DNA from 3 places in the Synergistes jonesii genome. Region 2 is predicted to be linked to each of the others. Evidence: riboswitches for the same ligand, from Rfam matches in the RefSeq annotation. Region 2 holds a riboswitch; each other region holds the start of a gene.
The links. Region 2 has a riboswitch for cobalamin ahead of EH55_RS07295 (hydratase). Riboswitches for the same ligand answer to the same signal wherever they lie in the genome.

Region 1 (3,279 bases), on a different contig from region 2:
GCTGCGCGCGGCTATGAGGCTGACGAGCCACAGCGAGGACATCGCGCCTAAAAAAGCCATCGGCACCACCGCATACGAGTCGAGAAAAAAGCCGAGCGCGCCTCCGAACGCCGCACCCGCCGCAATCCCGAGCGTATAGGGCTCTGCGAGCGCGTTAGTAAGCAACCCCTGGAGCACCGCTCCGGACGCGGCGAGAAGCCCGCCGCAGCCGACGGCGGCAAAAAAGCGGGGCAGCCGGATGCTCCTTACGACAAGAGCCTCCGGCGACGCGCCCATGCTTTCGTCCAAAAAGGGATTCAACAGCGCCGCGACGCGGGCGGCCGGTATGTCCCATTCGCCCGCGCCGAGCCTCCAAAGCGCGGAGATAAAGAGCAGCAGGCAGAGCAGCGCCGCCAACCGCAGGCGCTTGCCGCTGAGTTTTCCCCTGTGCCTCGAAAGCTCTTCGGCGTCGGTCATTTTTATTTCATCATATCCTTTATCTTTGCTACGAAGAGCTTCGCTATCCCTTCATCCTCCCCGAGCCCGACCAAGTGTGCCTTGATATCCTTGTAGCCGGCACCCTTCAGCTGGTTGTACCATGACTCGGGGTCATCCCTGCCGGCGAGGTCGTTGTTAGCGTGATCGCCCGCAACGATCATGAGAGGCGAAATAACGAGCGACTTTACGGCTGTGTTGTGTTTGAGGCGCGCGACGACGTCTTCGATCATCGGCGCCGCTTCTACTGTGCCGAGCGTGAAGCGCCCGGGGGCCTTCTTATCGAGCGAGAGCTGAAGCTGGCTGTACATGGCGTTTGCCGCGTGATGCGGCGTGCCGTGCCCCATAAGGACGATCTCCGTCCCGGCGTTCGCGAGATCCTTCGCGAAGCGCTTTACAAGGATATCGGCCATCGCGTCGCAGTCGTCGGCTGACGAGAGATAGGGGCGCGCGAGCTTCAGCTCCCTGAATTCGTACTTTCCCTTTATCGCCGCGAAGCCGTTAACCACGCCCGAAATGTCGTCGTACTCTTCCCCGGGTATGATATGCGTCGGCATCACGTATACGTGGGTGAAACCTTCGTCGTTCATCTGAGCGAGGGCCGACGTCGGCGTCGGGATATTGACCTTCTGCTCCTTGGCTATCTTATTACGGATGATGTTCGACGTATAGGCGAGGCGCACCTCCGTCCCCGGGAAGGCCGCCTTAGCGGAATTGACGAGGTTGTCGATCGCCTTTCTCGCATCCGGCATCGAGGTGCCGAAGGCGACGATCAGGACGCCCTTTTTGTCCGGCTTGTCCTTCGGCGCGCCGGCGTAGGCGACGCCTGACATTACGAGTGTAAACGTTACGAGCGCTATTACAAATGATTTCACGATTCTTTACCGTCCTTTCAAAACCTATCCGGAAAAAGTTCCGGAGCCCATAAAAAAAGACCCGGAAGCGATCCCCCGTGTCCTTACCGTGTCTGCCGGCAGCAGGCCCATAAACTCCGAGCCTGCTGTGAAGACGTTCGCCCGCGCAAACGGATCCCCCCTTGAGCTCTCACAGGCAGGTTTCCTGGCTTCCCTTCATCCTAATCGCGAGCCTTCCCGGAAAAATCCAGTGGCATCCTTTCGCTTTCGTCCGAGCTACAGTGGCGGGGCCGCACCGGCATAGAAAATACGCACCGGTTTCCCTTCCCCTGAGAGACAATATTTTATTGTTTCCGTAATTATAGCAGAATGCCGCCGACATAACATATAATTCAGCGGCTTTCAGCGGTTTTCTCAAGTATTTTTCGGCCAGCGCCGCGCAAAAGGAACTCCCGGCTTAGCCTGGAGTTTTATTCAGGCAAACAGATATCAGGCGGCGCGCGGCCGCCTGATAACAAATAGGCGTACACGACAACTGGGCCGACCCACCCATGCCGGACGCGCCGCTCAAAAAAATCCGGCCCTTAAAAGACACCCGCGCTACAGCTTCATCTTCGTGCCGATTCCCATTTCGAGGGCGCGCGAAAGAATCGCTTGACCCATTGCTATGTCGTTCGTGGAAATTCCTATGTTGCTGCAGACTATCAATTCGCCGCGCTTCGCGCGCCCCTCCTTCAGTCCGGCAAGCATCTCGCCCGTCTCGCAGAAAATTTTCGGCAGCCCGTCGGGGAAGTAGCCCATTTCATTGAAGAGCTCGTGCTCGTCGGAGCTGTCGACGATATACTTGTCCGCCTCAAGCGCGATCGACGGTTCCCAGAAAGTGTTGAGGTCGCACGGCAGAATCGTCTGCCCCTTCCGTACCCATTCCTTTTTCGCGATAGCCATCGGCTTGCGCACGATGAACGTCGCAGAGCTCAGCACCTCACAGCTCTTGACGGCCTCCTCAACGCTCTTCGCCTTGACTATCGGCACGCCGACCTCGCCGCGCACCTGCGCCATCAGCCGGTCCATGCACTCCGGATATTTGTCGTAGATATATATGCGCTCAAGCTTCTTCAGCGTCTTCGCGACGAAGCGGACGTGCCCGACACCCTGCACGCCGCAGCCGAACATGCCGAAGGTCTTTGCATCCGGATGCAGCGCGGCGGCCGCGAGCGCCGTGACGGCCGGGGTCCTCATCGCGGTCAGCCACGTACAGTCCATAACGGCGACCGGCACGCCCGTCATCACGTCGTTCATTATCTGCAGCCCCGTAGTCTGCGGCAGCTCATATTCTCGCGGGTTGCGTGGGAAGCACTCTATCCATTTCATACCGCAGGCCGTTTTGCCGGGGACGTAGGCCGGCATCGCATGGAAAAATACGTCCTCGAAGGGATGTATTCCTATCTTTGCCGGCATCTCGTACTCTTTCTTCCCGTGCGCTGTCATCGCGTCCTTCACTATAGCGAGCGTTTCCTCGACGCTCGGCCCCGCCTTGATGCATTCAGATCTTGTTAACCAAAGTATCTCCTTCCCAAGGTCGAGCTTTGTCTTCAGATAAGCGTGCTCCTTCTTAAACGCCTTCAGCTGTGCTTCATTCGCGGTGTACATGCCCAAGCCCCCTGTCCGTTCCGCTTCTGTTCTAAGCCCAAAAAACTATAATTGAAATATTTATTTTAAAAACCCTATACTTCAATTATTATATTAACATTCAAGCGAATGTTCAAGTATATTTTAACATTATAATCTGTTACAGTATATATTTATACTCTTATATACACTATTTTATAGTGCGCCGCGCCGGAAGAGGAGAAAAATATCGCCGCCACGGAGGCGGACGATTAAAAAACTTATCAGGCACGGACACCGGAAAAATTTTCGCGCCTGTCTGACGACAAAAAAGGATCTCCCA
Region 2 (3,279 bases):
TTCCGGGATAGATGCTCAGCGCGAACTCGCCGCTGCCCGTGCTGCGCCCTTTCATGATCTGAGCCGCCGCGACGACATTGTCGAAGGTGCCGCCGGAGCAGCCGGCTATTATCCCCTGGTCCACGTGAATCTTTCCGTTCTCGTCTATCTTTTCCGTGAGGCCGAGGTCAAGCTCCGGATTCTCCAGCTTACGGCGCGCGTCTTCCTCTACCTTTTTCAATATCTCATGCGGATTCGCGCTGAGCTCGTCTATCGTGTAGACGCAGCTCGGATGGAAGGGAAGCGCTACCATCGGCTTGATCTTGTCGAGCTCCACCACAATAGCCGCGTCATACCACGCTGCGTCGTCGGGATCGAGCCTCTTATAGGCGTCCGGACGGCCGTGTATGTTGAAATACTCCTCTACCTTTTCATCCGTGCGCCACACGGAACTCCAGCAGGCCGTCTCCGTCGTCATCACGTCGACGCCGCAGCGGAAATCGACGGGAAGCTTTGAAACACCCGGGCCGACGAACTCCATGACCTTGTTCTTCACAAAACCGTTTTTGAAAACCGCGCCTATTATCGCCAGCGCCACATCCTGAGGTCCGACGCCCGGTTTCGGCGCGCCTGTAAGATAAACCGCGGCGACGTCGGCGCGCGGCAAATCATAGGTGCGCCCCACAAGCTGCTTTACAAGCTCCGGGCCGCCTTCCCCTACGCCCATCGTTCCAAGCGCGCCGTAGCGGGTATGGCTGTCAGAGCCGAGAATCATCCTGCCGCAGCCCGACATCATCTCTCTGACATATGAATGGATGACGGCAAGATGCGCCGGCACGAATTCCCCACCGAACTTTTTCGCGGCGGAGAGCCCGAAAAGATGATCGTCCTCGTTGATCGTCCCTCCGACTGCGCATAGCGAATTATGACAGTTCGTCATGACGTACGGCACGGGAAATTTTTTCATGCCGCTTGCAAGCGCCGTCTGTATTATGCCGACGTAGGTGATATCGTGCGACGCAAGGCTGTCGAAACGAAGCCTGTAATCATCCTCTGTGCCGGAGGCGTTGTGTTCCGCGATGATCTTGGCCGCTATCGTTCCGCGCGCGGCGCTCTTCTTATCGAAGGACGGCTTCTCCGGCAGCTCAAGCCCCGCGGCGCGAAGCTCTTCGCTGAGCTGCGGAACGCTCTTCTTATCGGCGTCCTCCACCAGAACCGCTCCCTTTAAAAGCCAGGCGCCTTTCCCGAACAATTTAATCAAATCATTCATCCTCCCTCATATTTTCAGCATTAGTCATGCTATCCGCATGACGCCTAACCAACGTTTTAAACGACGCACACTGAGATGAATCTTTTTCCCGCCTCCCTGCTTCATTAAATGTACTAAAGTAAATATAACATCTTAACATTTATTAGTAAAATCATTTTATTGTCAAGATATAATACGCCATCTGCCGCAGGGGCTGGGAATAAAAAAGCCGCCTGCATAAACCAAGATTCCGCGCAGACAGCAACAACGTTCACCGCACATTCTAAGACGATGATACACGAAACATAATCCGCCCGCGCAGATCTATTCCCCCGGCAGCGCGAACAGGTCTCCTGGCTCCCATTCATCCTACTATCGCATCTTCCCAGAGGCCGTCCAGTGATATCGCGATTTCGTCGTGGCTACAGTGGCGGGGCCGCTTTGGTTTTTAACCAAATTCCCTTGCTTTCGCGCCGCTTGTTCTATTAAATCGAATATATCCTCTTATTTTATAAATGTCAAGCTTTTTATTAAAATTCGAGCAAAATTTCTTTTTTTGATAACAAGAGGATTACAGTATGATAAATTATTGTTTCATTCTGAAAATTATATATTTTTATATAAAACATTAGCATAAAACGTCAACTGGCCGCAAATGATAAGAAAAAGCACGCTTAGGCTGTGAAAAGGGAAAATAAAAAGCGCCGAAGCCACTCTTTCGCTGACACCGGCGTTTCGACGTTTTTACACGCCCTTGGGAACGTTTCTCAGTACAGGAGGCTAAGTCCAGGGTACTATCTTGCCCGGATTGAGTATGTTGTTTGGATCGAACGCGAGCTTCACCCGGCGGATCAGCTCGACCTGCGCCGCGTCAAGGAACTGCGGCGCGTACATAAGACGCTTGAGGCCGACTCCGTGCTCGCCAGTCAGAGTGCCTCCCAGCCTTTTGACCATGTCGTACATATCTCGGCGTGCCTTCTCGATGATCTCGCGCCAGTTTTTATTTTCCTCTTCAACGTAGAGAGTTACGTGCATGTTCCCGTCTCCGACATGACCGTAAGCGGCATACTTTACGCTGTCGGCACGGCTGATTTTCTCCAGCCCTTCCATAAAAACGGCGATCTCGCTCGCCGGTATCACTATATCTTCGTTTGCGATCTGTGTCGGAGCATACGACCACACAGCCTCGGCGGCGCTTTTGCGCCCCTTCCACAGCTTATCCCTCGTCGTCCTATTGTCGGCGACAAAGACTTCCAGGGCTCCTTCTTCCATGCAGATATCGCCTATTTTCTCTATCTCGTCAGCTAAAGATTCACGGTCGTTGCCTTCGAACTGCAAAATAAGGTGGGCCTCCGCTTCGTGAGAAAATGGAAATTTCGTCCTGAGGTATTGTTCCGTCAGCATCATGGAGCACTTGTCCATAAATTCAATGGAACATGGAATCGTCTTCCCCTTCGTTATCACGGCAGGCACTGCGTCGATAGCCCTTTTCACGCTATCGAAGGGAACAAGCAGGTCCGCTGCGAATGAATAACTCGGCAGCAGGCGTAGTATTATTTTAGTGATGATCCCAAGAGTACCTTCCGAGCCTGTCATGAGATGGACGAAGTCATAGCCGGTAACGTCTTTGCGTCTTTTGCCGCCGAACCAGGAAATAGAGCCGTCGGGCAGCACCACTTCCATGCCTAAGACGTGGTTGCCGGTAGCGCCGTATTTCACAACCTTGTTGCCGCCAGCGTTTTCCGCGACATTGCCGCCGATAAAGGAAGCGTCTCCGCTGCACGGGTCGCCAGCATACATCAGGTTGGCGGCGGCTGCCGTCTTGTTTATCTCTGCGGTGACGACGCCGGGTTCGACGGTCATCGTGAGGTTCGCCGCGTCTAATTCGAGTATTCTGTTCATCCGTTCCAGCGAGAGTTCTATTCCACGATACGCCGGGACGGCGCCGCCTGAAAGTCCTGTGCCGGCGCCGCGTGGCGTCACGGGGATGCGGTGTCGGTTCGCATATTTCATCAGTGCCGATATTTGCTCGGCGTTCTCGGCGAAACAGA
Region 3 (3,279 bases), on a different contig from region 2:
AGCGGCTGGGCGCCGGCGCTTACCGACGCGGAAAAGATTCGCGCGCGATACGGCGGCAGCATGCCGCTCTACGGATGGGATACCGTGACGGTGCCGGGCGCGCCGGCCGCCTGGGCGGCGCTCTCGGCGAAGTTTGGCAGGCTGCCGCTGACGGAGACGATAGAGCCCGCGATAGAATGCGCGGAAAACGGTTTTCCCGTCTCTCCGACCGCGGCGCTGCTGTGGAAGAGGCGCATCGCCCTTATGAAGAAAGAGCTGCGCGGGGAAAAATTTTCTCATCTATTCGAGGCCTTCACTAACGACGGCGAGGCTCCGAAGGCCGGAGAGATATGGCGCTGCCGCGATCAGGCGCGGACGCTCGAAAAAATAGCCGCGACGGACGCCGAAGCGTTTTACCGCGGAGAGCTCGCCGAGAGGATAGACAAATTTTCACGGGAGAGCGGCGGCGCCCTCCGCGCCGACGACCTCGCCGCCTACGCGCCGGAATGGGTCGAACCGATATCGGTGAATTACAACGGCTGCGACGTCTGGGAGATGCCGCCAAACGGGCAGGGGATCACGGCGCTTATGGCGCTGAACGTTTTGAAAAGGCTGCGGCTCGGAGAGCGCGACTGCACGCGGAGCTATCATCTGCAGATAGAGGCGCTCAAGCTCGCCTTCGCGGAATCTCTCGCCGAGGTCGCGGACAGCAGCTTCATGCGCAAAAAAGTATCGGAGATGCTCTCAGAGGAATTCGCTGCGCGTCAGGCGGCGCGCGTCGACGAGAAGAGAGCCGGGCTCTTCACATCCAAAGGCGGCGCGTCCGGCGGCACGGTCTACCTCGCGACGGCGGATGGAGAGGGCAATATGGTCTCCATGATTCAAAGCAACTACATCGGCTTCGGCTCGGGGCTCTGCGTCCCCGGTACCGGCATCGCGCTGCACGGTCGCGGGAATAATTTTTCTTTAGACGCCGAGCACCCGAACTGCATCGCGCCGCGCAAAAAGCCCTATCACACGATAATCCCAGGCTTCATAACAAAGGGTGGCCGCGCCGTCGGCCCCTTCGGTGTGATGGGGGCGTTCATGCAGCCGCAGGGACACGTGCAGCTGATCGCTAACATGACGGACTTCGCGCTGAACCCCCAGGAAGCCCTCGACGCTCCGCGCTTCCAGTGGCTCTCGGGGAAAAAAGTCGCGCTCGAACAGGGCGTGCCCAACCATATACTCAAGGAGCTTGCCGATATGGGGCACGAGGTCAGGGTCGACGCCGACGGTACGTCGTACGGCCGCGGTCAGGCGATAATCCGCAGCGAGGGCGGCGCGCTCGCCGGAGCGACCGAGCCGAGGGCCGACGGATACGTCGCAGTTTTTTGAAATTTCGCAAAATGTTTTGCGCCGAAATAAATTGTTGACGAAATGGCGCAACTTAGCGTATGATTAACATAAATAAAAATATTGCTGCAGAAAACGGGAATCGGGTGAAAATCCTGAACGGCCCCGCCACTGTAAGCCGCGACGAGATCGCATTATGCCACTGGAATTTTCGGGAAGGCGCGATGGAGGATGAACGGCAAGCCAGGATACCATTCTGCACAAAGTTGCGGCAATTCCTGCGCGGGCGGGGGTTGCTCAGTGCGTTTGCAGCAACTTGATCGCAGCAACTGTTAAGACCGCCCGCGGGCGGTCTTTTTTTATGCCCGCGCAACTTTTAGGGAAGGGAAGCATTCGGATGAACGAAACAGAGGTGAAGACGAGCGGATTCCCGCCGGTCTCTTTCGAAGAGTTCGCGCCGCCCAGCAAGGAGGAATGGCAGGGCGAAGCGGTAACGGCCCTTAAGGGCGCGCCTTTCGAAAAACGCATGTACACCCGCACCTACGAAGGCATCACGCTGGAGCCGATCTACACGCGCGACGATCTCGAAAAGCTGCCGGGAGTCGACGGCCTGCCGGGCGAGGCGCCGTTTCTGCGCGGCACAAAGAGCGAGGGCTATATGGCGTCTCCCTGGGAGATAGCTCAGGGCTCGGCGAACGTTCTGCCGCGCGAAGCCAACGAAGCGGTGAAGCACGAGCTCAAGAAGGGCGCTACCGTGCTGAGTTTTGAGCTCGACAAATGTACGAGGCTCGGGCTCGACCCAGATAAGGATCTCTTCAAAGGAGATTACCGCGGGCTTTCGCTCTCGACGCTGAAAGACGCCGACGAAATGCTCGACGGACTCGACTTCACGAAGACTCCGCTGCAAATATACGCCGGAGCCTCGGCGGTCCCGCTGCTCGCGCTTACTGCGGCGCGCTCGCGCGCGCACGGAGAGAGAGAAAGGTTTAAAAGGGCGGCCGGCTGCATCGGCGCAGACCCGCTCGGGGAGCTTGCCGAGAACGGCGCTCTGCCGCTGCCGATCGACGAGCTCTACGACGAAATGGCCCTTGCGGCCAAATGGACGGAGAAGAACGCTCCTCAGCTGAAGACGCTGCTCGTTCGCGGCGACGCTTACCACAACGGCGGCGCTTCGGCGACGCAGGAGACGGGCTACGCGATGAGCGCGGCTATAGCTTACATCAGAGCGATGCAGCTCCGCGGCATAGAGCCCGAAAAGAGCATTCCGCAGATAAAATTCAGCTTCTCGCTCGGCACGAACTTCTTCATGGAGGTAGCGCGCCTGCGCGCTGCGAGGACGGTATGGGCGCAGGTAATCGAAGCGTTCGGCGTCGACGTGGAAAAGTACGGAAAGATCGACATCTTCGCCCGCACTTCGCGCTTTACGCCGACAGTCTACGACCCCTACGTCAACATCCTGCGCTCGACGACGCAGGCGTTTTCCGGCGCGGTCGGCGGAGTCGACGCGATGCAGGTGACCTGCTTCGACGACGCCGTGCGCCCAGGAGGCGAGATTTCGCAACGCGTAGCGAGAAACATTCAGATAATGCTCCAGACGGAGTTCGACATGCTTCAGCCGATAGACCCCTCCGGCGGTTCGTGGTACATCGAGCGCCTCACCTCTCAGTGCGCGAACGCTATACTCTCCGTGATACAGAAGGTCGAGAGCTACGGCGGCATGTACAGCGCGCTCAAAGCGGGCGGCGTGCAGGAGGATATAGAAAAAACTCTGAAGGAGCGCATGAAAAATCTCGCGACCCGCAAGGACCGCGCGGTCGGTACGAATATGTATCCGAACACGCTGGAGAAACCCCTGGAAATTTCTTCGCCGAGAGGGGAGGCCCTCTACGAAGAAAGGTCTAAGGCCGTAGCGGAGTTCCGCGAGATGGCCGACGGGAAACACGCGGCGGAATGCCTCAAAAAAAT

Region 1: another riboswitch for cobalamin. It lies ahead of EH55_RS12365 (sirohydrochlorin cobaltochelatase); the one in region 2 lies ahead of EH55_RS07295 (hydratase).
Region 3: another riboswitch for cobalamin. It lies ahead of EH55_RS10250 (methylmalonyl-CoA mutase family protein); the one in region 2 lies ahead of EH55_RS07295 (hydratase).

The regions. Positions count from the first base shown of each region.
Region 1 is NZ_JMKI01000054.1:3,856-7,134, reverse strand. It holds gene EH55_RS12370 (FecCD family ABC transporter permease) at 1-456, opposite strand, end outside; gene EH55_RS12365 (sirohydrochlorin cobaltochelatase) at 459-1,349, opposite strand; cobalamin riboswitch at 1,507-1,720, opposite strand; gene EH55_RS12360 (ornithine cyclodeaminase family protein) at 1,929-2,978, opposite strand.
Region 2 is NZ_JMKI01000031.1:202,847-206,125, reverse strand. It holds gene EH55_RS07295 (hydratase) at 1-1,240, opposite strand, end outside; cobalamin riboswitch at 1,555-1,715, opposite strand; gene EH55_RS07290 (FAD-binding oxidoreductase) at 2,009-3,279, opposite strand, start outside.
Region 3 is NZ_JMKI01000038.1:36,492-39,770, forward strand. It holds gene EH55_RS10240 (gamma-glutamyltransferase family protein) at 1-1,356, shown strand, start outside; cobalamin riboswitch at 1,395-1,592, shown strand; gene EH55_RS10250 (methylmalonyl-CoA mutase family protein) at 1,712-3,279, shown strand, end outside.